One region of the Neobacillus sp. DFD-2R genome, then DNA from elsewhere that is predicted to be linked to it. Evidence: riboswitches for the same ligand, from Rfam matches in the RefSeq annotation. Region 1 holds a riboswitch; each other region holds the start of a gene.
The links. Region 1 has a riboswitch for cyclic di-GMP ahead of AC3ANV_RS01515 (anti-repressor SinI family protein). Riboswitches for the same ligand answer to the same signal wherever they lie in the genome.

Region 2: it holds a riboswitch for cyclic di-GMP, as region 1 does, so the genes downstream of both, AC3ANV_RS22225 (DUF192 domain-containing protein) here and AC3ANV_RS01515 (anti-repressor SinI family protein) in region 1, are expected to answer to the same signal.
Region 3: it holds a riboswitch for cyclic di-GMP, as region 1 does, so the genes downstream of both, AC3ANV_RS02470 (anti-repressor SinI family protein) here and AC3ANV_RS01515 (anti-repressor SinI family protein) in region 1, are expected to answer to the same signal.
Region 4: it holds a riboswitch for cyclic di-GMP, as region 1 does, so the genes downstream of both, AC3ANV_RS23595 (anti-repressor SinI family protein) here and AC3ANV_RS01515 (anti-repressor SinI family protein) in region 1, are expected to answer to the same signal.

What each region holds. Positions count from the first base shown of each region.
Region 1 covers NZ_CM173228.1:296,578-300,969, forward strand. The annotation lists gene AC3ANV_RS01500 (hypothetical protein) at 1-24, shown strand, start outside; gene AC3ANV_RS01505 (YqiA/YcfP family alpha/beta fold hydrolase) at 251-1,087, opposite strand; gene AC3ANV_RS01510 (LCP family glycopolymer transferase) at 1,406-2,344, opposite strand; gene AC3ANV_RS01515 (anti-repressor SinI family protein) at 2,471-2,596, opposite strand; cyclic di-GMP riboswitch class I at 2,612-2,695, opposite strand; gene AC3ANV_RS01520 (DUF1659 domain-containing protein) at 2,885-3,103, shown strand; gene AC3ANV_RS01525 (DUF2922 domain-containing protein) at 3,140-3,358, shown strand; gene AC3ANV_RS01530 (YvrJ family protein) at 3,441-3,584, shown strand.
Region 2 covers NZ_CM173228.1:4,436,649-4,441,040, forward strand. The annotation lists gene AC3ANV_RS22205 (pilus assembly protein TadG-related protein) at 1-603, opposite strand, end outside; gene AC3ANV_RS22210 (TadE/TadG family type IV pilus assembly protein) at 615-998, opposite strand; gene AC3ANV_RS22215 (A24 family peptidase) at 995-1,513, opposite strand; gene AC3ANV_RS22220 (Flp family type IVb pilin) at 1,626-1,802, opposite strand; gene AC3ANV_RS22225 (DUF192 domain-containing protein) at 1,819-2,151, opposite strand; cyclic di-GMP riboswitch class I at 2,294-2,380, opposite strand; gene AC3ANV_RS22230 (spore germination protein) at 2,672-2,893, shown strand; gene AC3ANV_RS22235 (spore germination protein GerPB) at 2,914-3,171, shown strand; gene gerPC (spore germination protein GerPC) at 3,215-3,832, shown strand; gene AC3ANV_RS22245 (spore gernimation protein GerPD) at 3,829-4,011, shown strand; gene AC3ANV_RS22250 (spore germination protein GerPE) at 4,014-4,392, shown strand, end outside.
Region 3 covers NZ_CM173228.1:504,955-509,346, forward strand. The annotation lists gene AC3ANV_RS02450 (nuclease-related domain-containing protein) at 143-1,012, opposite strand; gene AC3ANV_RS02455 (YwbE family protein) at 1,318-1,512, opposite strand; gene AC3ANV_RS02460 (hypothetical protein) at 1,512-1,706, opposite strand; gene AC3ANV_RS02465 (spore germination protein) at 1,803-1,922, shown strand; gene AC3ANV_RS02470 (anti-repressor SinI family protein) at 1,929-2,051, opposite strand; cyclic di-GMP riboswitch class I at 2,077-2,160, opposite strand; gene AC3ANV_RS02475 (hypothetical protein) at 2,312-2,707, opposite strand; gene AC3ANV_RS02480 (sigma-70 family RNA polymerase sigma factor) at 2,973-3,464, opposite strand; gene AC3ANV_RS02485 (hypothetical protein) at 3,678-3,833, opposite strand; gene AC3ANV_RS02490 (GntR family transcriptional regulator) at 4,070-4,392, opposite strand, start outside.
Region 4 covers NZ_CM173228.1:4,716,298-4,720,689, reverse strand. The annotation lists gene AC3ANV_RS23610 (hypothetical protein) at 1-130, opposite strand, end outside; gene AC3ANV_RS23605 (DnaJ family domain-containing protein) at 274-648, shown strand; gene AC3ANV_RS23600 (LysR family transcriptional regulator) at 779-1,663, shown strand; cyclic di-GMP riboswitch class I at 2,322-2,410, shown strand; gene AC3ANV_RS23595 (anti-repressor SinI family protein) at 2,441-2,593, shown strand; gene AC3ANV_RS23590 (helix-turn-helix domain-containing protein) at 2,680-3,009, opposite strand; gene map (type I methionyl aminopeptidase) at 3,325-4,074, shown strand; gene AC3ANV_RS23580 (DUF1128 domain-containing protein) at 4,108-4,332, opposite strand.

The DNA.
Region 1 (4,392 bases):
GTCGAAATGATCGAAAATTCTTAAATAAAAGTATCTAACGCCGAAAAATTTGAGAGCAAGAGAAGTTTTGAAAAGCGGCAATAATTACGATAAGAACTATAAAAAAGGAGAACAGAATCGTTCTGTTCTCCTTTAATATTTTCTAAATTCATTTTACGGAAAAGCAATTGGATTTTGTGTATCCAAAGTTGAAAATTGAATTCTATTTGAATTTTCTATCCTGCTTTATTGTAAAACTAGCAACTACTTGTTACTGTAAATAAGGAAAGAAACTTACGATCGGATGGGATTTGGTATCCCAATAAGGATGCCCCCAATAAATTTTTGCATCTTTTAAATCTAATTGGTTTTGAGTTCCTAAATGTTTACCGAAATAGTGAGTAAAATCATCGTAAATATAGTAATTACGCATGAAATAACTTTTATTACTTTTTACCAAACTATTGTATTTTGAAGAAGCAGCTACATAGGCACTTGCAGGAAATCCTGGAGCATTGTATGTAACAGCCTTTATTCCTGTTAAAGTTGAAACTGAGGAAGCAAGATAGCCTCCTAATGAATGACCGGTAAGTGTTATATCATTTCTTTTATTGTAATTAGGGACCATTTTTACTAAAGCCAATGCATCGTCAGTCTGTTTAGAAAAACCTATTACAGCATTTAGTAAATCTGCATATAACCAGTCCACACTATTATTGCTGCCTCGGAAAGCAACAACATATTCACCGGTTTTTAAATTCTTATAAATTACACCAAAAAATCCGGATGTCCTATTATATTTATAATTATAGACCTGCCAATCAAACGCATGCGTTCTTTTTAAAAAAGTAACAACATCTTTATCCTTTACAAATCCCCGGCTCTTTGCTTCATTAAATTTGTTCTTTATATCAGCTAATTTATCTGAATTATAATTGTAGGCAGACAAATTAATGGGTGCTTTTTGTGAGTCCAACACACTATAACTTAAAGCGCTTAATACAACCAAATTCTGATCGGAAGCAGCATTTGCATTTTGTGGTTTCATAAATATTGTGAAACAAATAAAAAATATGGCTAAAAACATAATTATTTTTTTACTTCTCATTATCATTATTTTCTCCTCACTTTTTTATGTAATTAATTCAAAATTCTGTTTTTTCACATCCGATAACACTACAAATTTACTTTTTTATAATCCATTTTAATCCACTAAAGTTAATAACCTCCTAAACTGTAAAAATTTAATACTAGTTCGATTTTAGTATGTCTAATGTACTATGGTCAACATATTTTTGGTTTAGATATCATTTAATTTCTGTGAAAGTCACCAATAATATTTTGCAATTAGCGTCGACAGGCCCTATCTGCCATTGTTATTAGTACTGGAGTCTTACAAAGAAAAAGCTGACAGGAATTACTCCAATCAGCTTGCTTTCTTATTCAATTCTAATTGTGCCTTAAATTCATTTTGAACTCGTTGTTTTTCTTCAGGTGCAACAAGCCCATAATAGATTTTATTTATCATTGTTCCGGTTTCTTTTATTTCCATTTGCTGAATGTTTTTTCCTGCTTCTCTATAATTCTTTTGAATGTCCATCATTTGCTCAAAGGTAAGATTTGTTTTTATATTTTTCTCAAGAGCTGTGAAAATAGTGGAATAGTTCGTTAAAGTCGAAAGGCTTGTACCTTCTTTGATAACAGCTTGAATAATAGAACGCTGCCGTGCTTCACGTCCGAAGTCACCTCTAGGGTCTTCATATCTCATTCTCGAGAAACTTAACGCTTTTTCACCGTTTAGGTTTACTTCTCCTAGTGGAAAATGAAATCCACCCTCAGTGAAGTCTAACGTATTTTGGACGGTAACTCCGCCTACAGCATCCACAATATCCTTAAAGCCTTCCATATTAATCTTTATATAGTAATCGATCGGAATATCAAGGAAATTCTCAATGGTATCCATTGACATGGGAACTCCTCCAAAAGCATAGGCATGGTTAATTTTATCATCCGTGCCTTTTCCTACGATTTGAGTACGCGTATCTCGAGGAATGCTCAGCATTTTTACTGAATTGTTAGTTGGATTAACCGTTAATACTATGATCGTGTCAGATCGGCCTTTGTCCCCCGGGCGTTCATCGACACCCAGCATTAATACTGAAAACGGATCTTTTTTCGTCAAAGCAACTGGCTTCACACGCTTTACCGGTTGCTTTCGATCAATCGGCTGGCTCATCGTTTCCACAGCATTTTTAAACGATTTATATACGGAGTAACCATAAACTCCTCCTGCAACCAATAGCACTAGGAGTACGATACTCGTTATTTTTAACCACTTTCGACTTTTCTTTTTTTGAGACCTCATTTGATGCACCCCCGAGAAAGTTTTAAGAATTAATTTTAAATAATAATTGTTTTATTACAAAAGTACGTATGTAAAGTAGAGAATTTTAACAATGGGTTATTGAATAAAAAAAGACCTTCATAGAGGTCAAGCAGTTTGATTGAAGAACTCCTTTATTTCTTCAACCGTTATGCCGGTATTTAAAGCTTCCAAAATCAGTTCTACCCATTCTTTGTCTAATTCTTTTTCATCAATCAAAGTAGTAGTTACCATATTTCCTCCTAAAATATAGGTAGCTCAGCCATCATAGCATAGAACAGTAGATCTGTAGCTTTGCGTCCCAATCTTTCAATTGGTTTGCCTTTTTCTTTTAAAATAAAAAAGCTTATGGGAAAATATTACCATAGTTGTTCTATATATAGAACAAAGAAAATTCCAAAAAGTTCGACATTAATTTACATTTATTGAATTTTTTTGTTAATTTCTAATAAAAGATTGTTATCTACCATGTCCTTTTTCTCCCTTTTTTAATATATAGAAGGTGAAAGGAGGTGGTAGACAATGGCACAGGCAATGTTAGCAGAAACAAAGCTGCGATTGGTCTTTGAAGTTGGAATGGATGAGAAGGGTGCTCCGATTTTAAAAGCAAAGACATTGAACAACATCAAGAAAGAAGCAACAGCAAATCAGCTCTATCAAGTGGGACAAGCCTTATCTGTTTTGTGTAAAGATACGCTGAACAGTGTTGAAAGAGCGGATAACACCGAAATTTTAGCTTAATGGCGGGGGATTCGATTACGATAGGAGGTGAAAGGGATGGCTAAAACATTGGAATTACAATTTGCTACCGAGTTCGGGAAGACGGCTCGATTAACCGTTGATAATCCAAAAGAACCGGTGAATGAAGCGATTGTCAAGCAATCGATGGCAGACATTATTGCTTCAGGAATTATTACGACAGCAAGCGGCAATTTAGTTTCCGCTCAAGGTGCTAGAATCGTAGAACGAAATATAACTGATTATGAACTTGCTTAATGAATAGAGGAAAGGCCGGATTACGTTAAAGCCGGCCTTTCTTTTTACATGTCTTCATAATGAAAAGAAAGGAGATAGGATCGTGGATGAGCTCATACCTCTCATTAGTCAGGTAGGATTCCCTATTGTTGTGTCCTTTTACTTGCTTTATCGGATTGAAACAAAGCTTGATATGGTGGTTCAATCAATTCAGAATCTGCCCGAACGAATGAAGGAAAGGAATTGAATAGTGTCTAGTTCCATGTCTATATCAAAGGCGTAAAACATAGATATTTTTCCATGTCTATGTTTTACGTCTTTTATAATTTTTTTGATCGTTTTTTGGAATCAGCCCAATACTATCTTCTATATATAATGGCTGGATCTTGAATGCCAGTTTCATTCGGCAAGCGGAAGGAGAAAAAGGGCGTGATCCTGACTGAATGCAGGTCCCATTCGGACAGTTCAAGGTAAAAAAAGCGAGCTCGAGTCTGAAAGCAGGTCTGATTCGGACAGGTCAAGGTAAAAAAAGCGAGCTCGAGTCTGAAAGCAGGTCCCATTCGGACAGTTCAAGGTAAAAAAAGCGAGCTCGAGTCTGAAAGCAGGTCTGATTCGGACAGGTCAAGGTAAAAAAAGCGAGCTCGAGTCTGAAAGCAGGTCCCATTCGGACAGGGCGAGGCAAAAAAAGCGAGCTCGAGTCTGAAAGCAGGTCTGATTCGGACAGTTCAAGGGAAAAAAAGTGAGCTCGAGTCTGAATGAAGGTCTGATTCGGACAATTCAAGGGAAAAAAAGTGAGCTCGAGTCTGAAAGCAGGTCTGATTCGGACAGTTCAAGGGAAAAAAAGTGAGCTCGAGTCTGAATGAAGGTCTGATTCGGACAATTCAAGGGAAAAAAAGTGAGATCGAGTCTGAATGAAGGTCTGATTCGGACAATTCAAGGGAAAAAAAGCGAGATCGATTCTGAAAGCAGGTCACATTCGGACAGGACGAGGCAAAAAAAGTGAGATCGAGTCTGAAAGCAGGTCTGATTCGGACAGGACGAGGTTAAAAAAGTGA
Region 2 (4,392 bases), 1.3 Mb from region 1:
TGTATTAATAATATCTCCAATTTTAAGCTCATTCTGATATCCGTAGGTTAGATTGTCTGAATATGTTGCTGCCCCCGTCCCGCCAAGTGCTAATATACCAAAATTCCCAGATGTAACGTCTGAAGAAGTTACCTTTAATTGATACGATTTGTAATATTCTAATGTAATACTTTGATCAATTCCCAAGGGTGCTGCTCCGATTGAACTTCCTATTGCTTGCAAACCTGCTGCTGCATGAGCTGTTACATCCATTTTGTTAAACCCAAAAAGGCTAGCAAATGTAAGCTTCACATGTTTCATTAAAGTGATTTTCACATTATTACCCATATTTATTTCCAGATTTGTCAATGAAGCAGATTCCTTATGGGCAGTTAAAATGTCAGTCACAACGGTTGTTACTTTTTGATTGGTGTTGGTAAGTTCCTGTGCACCTGAAAGAACTGCCGCGTTGGCCGTTTTTTGCAGCTGGCTTTTTGTCATATACACTAAGCCGCCATCAATGGCGAGCCCCGCCATTCCCATTAAACATACAAGGGTAAGGGCTGCTAAAACGAGGATATTTCCGTTTTCTTCCTTCATTATTTTTTTAAAAAATTGAAGCATCTTTCTCCCCCTCATTCCACGCGAATGGTGGAACTTGTCTGAATGGTAAAAGAAGAAGGGAATAGCTTTGAAATTAATGGTGTAAAAAACTGATAGGGATAGGTTAGCGTTACTGTGACGTAGTCCCCGGAATTCCTGTTCGTATCAGTTGGACTAACACTTACCTGTAGCTTTGTCGTATCACCAAGGTGAACGTATTGATGGGCAAATGTTGAAATATCTTGGTCTTTTTCCCCTAATCCTGCTAATCTTACTGTTTCCTGGGCGGCCATTTGTAAATGTGCATATGAATAGAGCACTCTGCCAAAATCAAGAATCCCTGCTAAGATCAAGAAAAAAACAGGGAGTAAGAGTGCTGTTTCAACAAGGGATTGGCCGCGTTCATCCTTTTTCATATTGGAAAGCCTCCAATACGAAATACCTGATAGAGTGCACCTGCAGCAATGGCAACCCCATATGGATAAGTTGTTTTCATTGCCTCTGAATCAGGTAGAATCGGAATTCTGTTTCCATTAAGAAGACCATGTAGAAAATAAATAATCTGCTTCATCCTCCTTTTAAACCCCTTATGAAATAAAAGGACAAGGATTGCGATAATTCCGCCTGCCAAAGCCATATAAAAGGAGGTCATTAATACAAACCCGGCTCCTTTAATCCCTCCAATAACAGCCAAAAGCTTTACATCCCCGGCACCCATTCCTCCAAGGAGATAAGGGATTAATAATATTCCGAGACCGACACATGTGCCAAGAAATGCCTCCAGAAATCCATGCAACCCACCGGTAATAGCATGTAAAATCCAAGCTGCTAATAAAAAAGGAAGCAAAATGGAATTATAGATTTTCCGTTCCCTAAGGTCTGTTATCACGCATATAAGAACGAGTAAAACTAAGAGATAATTACTCCACATCCTGCTCCGCCTTTCTTCATGGACACTTTAAACCGACTTATTTTATAGAAAAAAGCCTCACGTTTGCTTCGAACGCAAGGCTATATTTAGACATTATTTTATAAACTGCTATCTATTTACCAGCATTCGCCAAGGCTGTAGTAACATCTGTAAACATTTGAGCGATTTGGGCTTTTAGTAATGCAAGTGTTGCAACAACTGCAACAGCAATTACTCCTAACACTAAACCATACTCAGTCATACCTTGTCCTTGTTCTTCAGTTAATAAAGCCTTCATTTTTTTCATCATGTGTAAAAACCCCTTTTTATTTTATAGTTAAATAGTTTCCGATTTTCGTATCCGTTTTCCGAATAGTTCCTGCAGGCAGTTCTAAAACGGAGTATGCTCTTTTTTGATACTTACCGACTGTTGCAGGCTTTATCGTTTCGTCCAGGCCTACAATTTCTAAGTCCTTGCTTAAGTAAAGAACATCGATCGAATAATTCATGAAGTATGTGTGAATGGATTGGCAGGGTTGGATTAGCAAGCCGTGTCCTTCCGGTAAACTTTTTGTAAACATCAGCCCTTTTAATCTTTTAAAAAAGGTATTTGCAGATGATACATGGTTTGCCAGTTCCGCTCCGTTTGTTTGGTTCACGACTATCAATGATTTTCACCCCCATACAATTAAAATAACCCCGCCTTTACCGAAAGGGGGGGGTCAACAGACATAGTTATATTTATCTAGATAAGAACTACAAATCTAGACAAAAAACACCTATGATAAAACACCCTGATCTTTCGGTAACTGGCTGGCTTAGTGCAGTTGCACCTTAGCCCCTGTAGCTTTGCGTCACTGATTTTCATCAGTTTTGCCTTTATCGAGATTCAGTGTTTTTATTATTCCGACTGATCTCTTAATCAAATAATAATCCCTTTTACCTTTATCGAATATCCTACTAATTTATCATTTGCTGTCGAATATAATAGGAAATTAGAACTATTTTGTTTTTCGACCCTTAAAAACAGCGACCTTGATTCGTATATAGAATATTCTTCCTTATCGAGCGGAAGAAATCATACCATTCCTCACCTAAGATTTTATTGGGCGGATCATTCACATTACATCCGCCCATACATAAGATGTAAGAGATAAAATGAAAAAGGGGTGGTTGATTATGCCGGCAATTGTTGGAGTTGCACAAGTCATAACTCTTGGGAGCAGTTCTATTTTCCATATTGGTGACGTCTACAAAATCATGCCATTCTCCACGGCGAAGACTTTTTCCGGGGCTGGTTCCTTTAACACAGGTGAAAGTTTAAATGTCCGAAATGATTTAAGTTCAACCAATACATCGGATCCGGATGTTATTGATTCTGCAAATATCCTTAATGCTTGACGAATGGGTGGTTTTAATAAATGAATTTTTATATCCAGCAGTCCATTCAAATTAATTTTATAAAAATCGGCGGGATTACCAATTCCTCTGTTCTGCAAATTGGCAGTGCCGGGATTATCAAACCTGCTGCATATTTATATAATACCGGCGGATTTACAAAACCCGCTCCCACAGCAAAAAAAGCAGCTGCAGCTCAGCCCTCTTCATTATTGGCACCATCAGTTCCATTACAAGCTGCAGTCCGCAGTGGAGGAAAATTAGGTGCTACAAAAAGTTAAAAGATATGGACAGTAAGGAGATTCCAAACGGTGAGGTGATTGAATGTATCAGGATTATTCTCAATATCTTCAATGGTTACAAATGTGTATTCAAGCACAGGAGCAGAGAATCGTTACTTTAGAAACAACCATACAAAAAATGCGGGAAGAACTAAAGCAAATGAAAGAAAAGCCAGCCATACATGTCGGCACGATTGAGTATAAATTTGATCAATTGAAGGTGGAAACACTAGAAGGTACATTAAATATTGGTTTAAATCCTTCCGATCTATCAGGAATCGAAGACTTTGCTGTACAAAATCAATCATTAAACACCCCATTATCTCCAAAAGAACAAATGCAGCGTTCGATGAAAATCGAAGAAACAATGTACATGTATTTAGAAACTGAATTACCGCAACTAATTGAGGATACCCAAACCAAACTAAATATACAACCAAATGAATCTTATTTATCTTTTATTAAACAAGATATTATAAAACAGCTTCCTAGCAGGATTGAATATCATCTCAAATCAGATACCACCCAAGACCGTTCAGGGAAAAAGAAAGTTACGGATGACGAAACCGTCATTGAACAATTAAAGCAAGAAATACAAAATGGAGTATTTGTATTTTTAAATAATTTGCCTGATAATGTGAAAGGAATGAACTCAGAGTGAATTTTGAAGTCTATAACAGAGACCTTACCGTGGAAACCATTAAAATCATTGGGGTATCAAGCTCCTCGTTAGTTATGGTGGGTGATACACACTCCATTCAGCTGGCATCTACATTTGATACACCTGCAGAATCCTTAATCGTCGGCCCCTTTGTACCATTAACATCGGAAAGGGCCTGATCATGTTTCAGCGCACTTCTTGTGTGGATGATATACTCATAAAAGTCGCATCATTTTCATCCACTATACAGCTTGGTGATTCTTGTATCATAAATGGATTTTCTAGGGCTATGGCTGTTCAAAGGGAAGCTGAAATTGAATTTGGAGATGAGGGGAATTTTTCCATCTATCCCGTATTTAGCGAGCCGATTCCTTTTCAGCCAATAACGGAAGCTTTATCATATACTCCCCGAAATTTGAATCCAATTATTAAAGTAAATAATATTGGGATTATCGGGATTTCTTCGGCATCCATTTTACATGTCGGAAACAGTCAACACGTTTCAATGGAGGCGAGGATTAAGCATATACGACAGCTTCTTCCTCATGATGAAGAACAAG
Region 3 (4,392 bases), 210 kb from region 1:
TGATTACAGGTAAAATTATTAGTTACAAGTAATCGATTTACTTACAAAAAATTTAGGGTTTATTGCCAGTTTTCAATGATCGGGTCTAAAGTAAAAGCGACGAGAATAAAACTCATCGCTTTTGGTTGTTTATCTTATTTTTTCAAATATAATTGGCGCTTTCGATAAGATACTTTATATTTTTAAGCTGAAAAGCTCCGTATATTCTTTCTCGGGATGTAAGCTCATTTATAAAAAACTGTTGTAATTGCTCTTTATTCGTAAACTGTTTTACGATGCTGTTATCAGGCCAATCGTGTACCTCTTTTTCATCGTAATTAAAAAATACCAAGGTGTTTATCCACGTTTCAATATCTTGCCTTTTTAAATAATTTGAGAGGATAACGGCTGTCTTTTGAACCTGGCGAATTGGATTTTCATAAGTCTTTACAGTTAAGACTCCCGACTCAGTTTTATCAAATATAAGTGTGTCCTCTTCCTCGCTGTCCATTAAATCTGCTAAAAAAGAAAATTTGCGGCTGCCCCTTCTTGTCACTCCCATTACTATATGGCCTTTCCAGTGTTTGGTTTCTATTAAGTATATACCGGTTGATAAAAGTACAAGGTGATCAATCTGCCGGGTACTACCATTTTCTTCCGGGATGAAAATGTTCGGCATAATCATCATTTCATCCGGTGAAATACTGCCTTTTCTAATTAACTCAGATTTAAAATTTTCTAGAATCTGATGGGTAATGATTTCCCCTCGGTTTCTATAATTTTTCCGTATATCTTCATTTTCGATCATCAGCTTTTCTATTTCGCGTTTGTATGATTCGGACAAAAGTATAGCCTGCTCATCGAATTTTGCTGCTGCCGTTTCCATAGAAGCTTTTTGTAATTCTTTCATAGCGGCTAACTCTTGATAATGGCTGTTTCTTAATTCTTTTTGTTTAGCCTTTTCCATTTTTACAATATATAGTAACCAAGCGACAGACGCAGCAAGTAACGTGGAAATAATTAACCAGGTCATTTATTTTCTCCTTAATTTACACTATTTTTCTTGTTACCAATGAATCGAGGTCCTGGAAGCGTCGCTTTGCTGCATATCTCTTTATTATCGTGTATCGAACATCTACCTTCTGTGGTCTATTATAACAATATTTTCAACTAACAACTAAGAGATTGGAATTTAATTAAAAAATGGTAAATTAATACTATATTTGTTAAAAGAGCAGTTGAAAAAGCTGTTCTAATAAAGCTGGTTTGAAATTATTTTTGTTAACAACTAAAAAAGCATTCAAGGACTGATCCTTAATGCTTTTTTAGTTCTTTTATTTACGAGTGAATTTTCTGTACTCGTCCAATCTGTCCATCTGTTAGCCTGACTTTGATACCGTGGGGATGGGTGACCGATTTGGTGAGAATATCTTTTACGATACCTCTGGTAAGCTTTCCTGTTCTTTGGTCCGCTTTTAAAACAATATCAACAGCTATGCCCGGTAATATGTCTTTCCGATTTTGCCCGTTCATTAGACACCCATTTTTCTGCGCGTATTGCTTGGTTTTTTCGTTTGCTGGCTTTTCATTTTTTTAGTTGAAAGGTCGGCATTCGCTTTTCCTTTACCGGCGGCGTTCTGGTTCTTTTTGTTTTCAAGCTGCTGCTTCATTGCTTCTTGCAAGCTGATTTTCTTTTTTGGTGCTTCGGATTGATTATTTTCAGTCATAGGAAATTACTCCTTTTCAATTAGGATAGTTAGTCCAGTATAATCTATTTTTGATTATTTGTGAAAGGGCAACGTTTTCCGGTAAAAATTGATACCGTGAGTGGCGGGGGAGTCCAATTTGGCGATTCTCTGTTTGTTTCTCCGAAAAGTGTCTCAAAGGATACACACGGTTCAGGTTCAGTAAATCAAGCATATGAAAATAAGAAAAGACCTTAAGAAAGGTCATGAAAATTGATTGAAGAAATCTTTTATTTCAGCAACAGATATGCCGGAATTTAAAGCTTCCAAAATAAGGTCTATCCATTCTTCGTCTAATTCTTTTTTATCAATGAAAGTAGTTACCATATTTCCTCCTAAAATATTAATTATTTTAGGTAGCTCAGCCATCTTCGTTAAGAACATTAGATCTGTAGCTTTGCGTCCCAATCTTTCAATCGGTTTGCCTTTATCTTTTTAAAGTATTAAAACTTATGAGAAAATTTTACAATAATTGTTCTGTATATAGAATTAAAAAAATTCCAAAAAGTTCGACATTGTTCTGCGTTTTATTAGAATTTTTAAAGTGGTAAATTGATGATATACAGGGGTTTTTTAATCTCATCGATTTAAGTGGTGTAGTCAAATAAGCGAACAAGGCATTGCAATATGCGGCCTGTAAGAATGAAGGCTACTTCATTTTCAGCCTCTTCAAACTGCTCTTGAACTAAGAGTAATCTTGCATGATTTAAATGGGCAAGAGCAAGTTTAATGAGAATAATGCATTGCTGTTTACTAGTATGGTCTCTCGTTTTTTCGGGGAATTCCGGAGGATTTACTCTTGATGCTTCATTATTGAATTGTAATCGATGCATACCATTTAGTGTCCGACCAATATAATATAGTAAATTAGCTTCTTCGGCGATTGCCCGTTTAAATCTATTAACCTTAACCAATCCTTCCATTTTTTCAAGAGATTCAATCGCTGCATCAAGATAATAAATACATTCCTGTTTTAATTCCATCTTAAGAACCTCCTTTCTTTCAAGGGTATATACATTAAGAAATGCTAATTCTTTCAAAATGTAACGGTATTACCCCACGATATGAAAGTTTAGTAGTGAGCTTCACTTTGTTTTCAAGGACAAACCTCATCCTGAATGGACTAATATTGTGGTAAAACACGACAATTCTAAAAAATAATAAATTGGAACGGATAAATACATAAAGTGACAATAAACCAAAAACGCCCAGAGGCATTCTGAGCGTTTTTGGTTTGGATTCCTTCATTTAAAAAGCCCCGCTTTTCACCATTCCCTTCATTTTTTCCCTTGCACCCGCGCGCCAGTTTTTCACTGCGGATACCGAAACCTTTTCCATTTCGGCAATCTCTTTGATAGAGAAATTACACAAGGCTGTATACATGACCCATTTTCTCTGGTTCTCTGTCAAGGTGGGGCAATAGGATAATAGGATTTCTTCTTCCAATGGAATTTCTGAAAACAGATCCTCTATCGTTTCCCAATACTCCTCCTCAGGATAGATATTTCTTTCTTCAGCCTCATTGGCCTTACTTAATTCCTTAAGCAGGATGCCTTTAATATATGTGTAGGCATAGTTGGTAAAATTCCCTTTAGTGGGGTCAAAACGACTGCCGGATTCCCAAAGGGCGATGAGTCCGTGCTGGTAGAATTCTTCTTTATTTTTGTAAATGTGCAGCGAGTTGATGATTTTATGGATCATCGGTTTATATTGTTGAGCTAACTGTTCAAAGCTTTCCAAGGCTGAATCCTTTCAGAAAGCGCGCTTTGCCATGTTTTCCCGGGTACCACTACCATATCGGGAATTGCTCATTCTATCGAATCACATAAAATCCCTTTTCATCAGGATATTCATTTAAAAGCTATCTTATTTGGATTTAAAAGTAATTTAAAGGGGCGTTTTTTCCATTTTAATTTCGTTTTTATAGCAATTTACATAACAAAATGATTATAACTATTTAAACAGATGTTCCTTTTCTTTTCCTTTTTTCCTGTTTTTTAGGGGTAATGTCTCCCGGTTTTTGTGCAAAAGCAAGTAATGAAAAATCAAAAGTAAAGTCATACCTAAAAGCGTTGTTATAGTCCATGTGATAATTTCAATTAAATTCACAACAATCCCCCCTTGAATTTAGTTTTATATTTCTACGCTAAACACGACTGTTTTATGAGTAGGAAATACTTTCTCACTAAAAAGTTAATTTAGTAGAATTTAAAAATGAGGGAGGTTGAATTAGCATATAAAATGGAAAAAAGCTACCTCTTTTATTAAGGAGATAGCTTTCATTCGTTATAATAAATTTTAAGTCATTTAAGAAATCCAAGTGAAAACAGTTTGTCCTTTTCATCCTATATCATATCTATATGAGTTATTTTCCAATGTTCATTCTTAATAAGGTGTTCTAAATTTTCTTTGTCTCTTTTGGTAAAGTATTTGATAATTTGTTTATGATCATTATTCATTTGTTCTAATACGGCAAAAAGTTTTTCTTCGTCTTTACTTAAATAAATCTGTCTAATAAAACTGTTTTGTAAAGAATCAAGAAGCTCTATTAAAGTAGTGTTGTTACATTTATCAATGTATACTTTATGGAATTGGTTTTGGTATTTTTGATAATCTGAATAATTTTTTTGTGAAATGGAAAGGTCGATTTTCTGAACCAACTCTTCCA
Region 4 (4,392 bases), 1.0 Mb from region 1:
AAGCCTCTTGAGTAACGATTAGTTCCTCATCTTCAATCCGTTCATGTGTTTTTTTCTCTGCCATACTGTTTTTAGGAAATTCACCCGGGTGGTTCTTGTTTTTATGATTAAAATGTTCTCCGCGTGCCAAACTCAACACTCCTTTCAGTCATCAAATGTAGAGTTCCCAATCCACTCTTATAATATTACTAATCCAAAGTATTCCATTTTATAAAAAAATAGACCTTGATATAATTAACAAAGTGAGTAACGTGAAAAAGGAGGTACAAAAAAATGGATATGTTTCACATCATCTCGGAAGATCGGATAAAAACAGCATACAAAGATGGGGAATTTGATAATCTGCCCGGTTTAGGTAAGCCCCTTCAGTTAGAGGATCTATCAGGTATTCCGGAAGAATTGCGGATGGCGTATAAATTGTTAAAAAATGCAGGATATACTCAAGAAGAAAGCCGGTTAAGGCAAGAAATGATGACGATCGAGGATTTAATTAGAAAATGCGATGATACCAATGAAAAAGAGAATCTCCAAAAGAAATTAAATGAGAAGCTTCTTCACTTTAATCGAATGATGTCAAAGAGAGGTATGAAGACTAATTCCTCTTTTTTTAAAAATTATGAGCAAAAGGTTTACAACAAATTGAAATAAAAATAGCCTAAAAACACCTATTTAGGGTGTTTTTTAATGAAAGGCGACTTTACTCTTTTTAATATTATTAGTAAAGTATAGATAAATAATTGATTATATTAAAAATATTAATAATAGCAGGAGCAATACTATGTATTATGATGCACTTAGGACATTTATCACTGTAGTAGAAGAAGGGAATTTTACAAAGGCTGCCGAAAAAAGATTAATTTCTCAGCCTAGTGTTAGTGTTCATATACAAAACCTTGAGAAGGAATTTCATACCTCACTGTTTGTCCGTTCTCCAAAGCAGCTGCAATTAACCTCAACGGGAGAACTTTTATATGAAAGGGCCAAACAAATCATACAAATATATGAAATGACTAAGGAAGAAATTTTCGAACATCATCAATCATTAACATTAGGGCTTAAGATTGGGGCAAGTTTTACAATTGGGGAATACGTCCTGCCCTCATTATTAGAGGAACTTGGAAATATCTATCCTGAAATTAAGCTGGAGGTTATCATCGGAAATACGGAGGAAATAATTGAGCATGTAAAGCTTTTTCATGTTGATATTGGTTTAATTGAAGGCCAAAGCAATGATAAAAGTCTCGAAGTATTTCCGTTTATGATAGATGAACTAAAAATCGTTGCCTCGCCCAACCATCCACTTTCTTCACAAAAAGGGGTTACTATAGAAGAACTGCAAAACCAGACTTGGATTACAAGGGAAAAAGGTTCCGGAACCCGCGCCTATTTAGAACATGTATTAAGGTCCCACGGATTAAAAACGAAAAATGTAATATCAATCAGCAGCACACAGGGAGTAAAAGAAGCAGTGATTCGTGGTTTGGGTTTTTCATTAATTTCGAAATTTGCAATTGCTAGAGAGGTCGAAAGTCAATATCTCTCGATAATTCCTCTAACGGATGACTCTTTTTTACGTAGGTTCTCCTATGCTACCTCACGATTTGTAAGTAAACAAAAAGAACTTGAAGAGTTTATTGGTTTACTGAAAACTAAATTGAGTTAACTAATTAATTTAAAAAAAGCCGGGGAAGTGGTGACCTATAAACTAGCGTCAATCTTCTCCAGCTTTTTGTTCGGATTTTTCCGGTTTACACATGCGATCAAGTAAGTACCCGAAAAATATCATAAAGCCGATAGGTATAGAGTAGTTTAACACATGTAAAAGAGTCATTACATCGTCCACTCCTTATTGTTTGAATATTAATAATATTATGATTTTTATGTTGTTTACATTATATGTTAAATGTCACAAAATAGACAAATTTAATCGTCATACTTGATGAAAAAATTATTATATTTATTTGTTATATTTAGAAACCCATGGAGTACAGGTTGTTGGTTCTCACTCATTGCAAAGGCTTATAAAAATTTCCAATAATTACACAAAAGGAGGGAATTCGACTCGGATTTCCTCTTTTTCCTATTATACTTCCTAGAATTTGTGTTAAAAACCATGATTTTGGATAATTTAACCAAGTATTTTGTAGAAATATAGAAAAATTTGTGAGAAAAAATGATTAGAATTTTTTGAAAAATTGACAAAATCTAACACCCTACTAAAAAAGGACTATATATAATGTAAATATAATTCAGGATTAAGTATTTAGCCCTATTGGTATAGAGAAATAATAAGGTATAAAGCTGAACGTAGCATTAATGGAAACAGAAAAAGGCAAACCTATTGAAAAAGAGGGACGCAAAGCCGAGGATCTAAGGTAATGTAGATTGCTATGATGGCCGGGCTGCCTGGGATACGAATTGTATTTTAGGGGGAAAAATTGTGGTGGTAGAAACTGAAAGAAAAGTAGAAAGAATGGATGAGGATTGGGTCGCATTAATTTTAGAGGCTAAAGAACTAGGAATTACGAAAGAATCAGTTCGTGATTTTCTTATGCAGCAGGATGTAAAAGAACGGTTAATTGAAAACCGATAAATTTACATACGTTAAACAAAAAAGCATTCTACAAATAATGTAAATATTTGTAGAATGCTTTCTTCTTTTGTAAGCATAATCATGACTTATTGGTTGTTATTCTGGTTAATACGCCACTTATTAAATTCAAGGAAATCACGAAATTGTTCCTTGGATACTCCGGAATTCATTGCTTCTTTGACAAGATTCATCCAATCGCTGTCCAAATCCTCTTTATTGATTTGTTCAAGTATTAAATTCTCTACAGGGACGCTTAAAACCGAGGAAATCTTTTCAAGAACTTGAATAGAAGGATTACTTTGCAGGTTTCTTTCCATTGCACTTAAATAAGATTTAGCGACCCCTGCTTGATCAGCAAGCTCAGAAAGTGACATTTTTTTTTCTAATCGTAATTTTTTTATACGTTCACCGATCATTGAGTTTCACACACCCATTTTTATTAATATATATACGATAATTTTAACAAAAAGAATGAAGAAGTTCCATATTACGAACGGAGTATTTTGACAAAAAAACGAAATTAAGTATCGATAAATCAATAAGATGTTATAAATCACATGAAAAAGCTGCAATTAGATACAGTTGCTTGGAAAAATTATTAGATAGCGATAATATAAAGAGAGTGTTTCCAATACTCTAATATAGTATTAAAGTTCGTAAGCTAAAGATGATCTTCCACGAACTAAAACGCTTATAATACATAAAAATAATTAAAAAAGGCTGGGAAGAAAATGATAGTACTTAAATCACAACGAGAAATTGAAGCCATGAAAAAAGCAGGAGAAATCCTTGCTGCTTGCCATAAAGAAATAGCCAAATTAATTAAACCCGGCATTACAACCTGGGAAATTGAAGAATTTGTTGAAAAGTTTTTGAGAGAAAATCAGGCTACCCCGCAACAAAAAGGCTATAAAGGCTATGAATTTGCAACCTGTGCAAGTATAAATGATGAAATATGCCACGGATTCCCACGAAAGGAACCGTTAAAAGAGGGCGATATTGTTACGATTGATATGGTTGTAAATTACAATGGTGCATTGGCTGATTCTGCTTGGTCTTATGCAGTTGGAAATGTTACTGAACAAACGGACCATTTATTAAAGGTGACAAAAGAGGCATTGTATAAGGGAATAGAACAATCAGTAGTAGGAAACCGAATTGGAGATATCGGTCATGCCATTCAAGTTTACGTTGAAAGCGAAGGACTATCAGTCGTTCGTGATTTTATAGGCCACGGAATTGGGGCTGTGATTCATGAGAAGCCTGATGTTCCCCATTACGGTCTGCCTGGGAAAGGGCCAAGGATCAAGGAAGGAATGGTTTTTACTATTGAACCGATGGTCAACATCGGAAGGTACCAAACAAAAATGGATGACAACGGTTGGACAGCCAGAACCATTGACGGTAAATATTCAGCGCAATATGAGCACACGATTGCCATCACAAAAGATGGCCCGATCATTTTAACAGAACAAAGATAAGAAAAGGAGGATGACCCATATGAGTCATCCTCTTTATTTTTTGCGCAGATTTCCTAGCTCTTCAGCCAGGGCTTGCATTTCACTTGGACTAAAAGAATTTTTTCTTACTACCATTTCATAGATTTCTTTTAATTCTTCATACATTTCCTCATCAAAGTGGGAAGGTTTAATAGCACCAAAATTTAAAACCTTTAATTTTTCTTTTATTTGTTCAATCATATATTCGACATTTTCAACGGATTTTTGTGATAAATTCACTCCGGTCACCCTTTCCGAATTATTAAACCAATCTTTTCATGTTAAAAAGTATATGTCAAT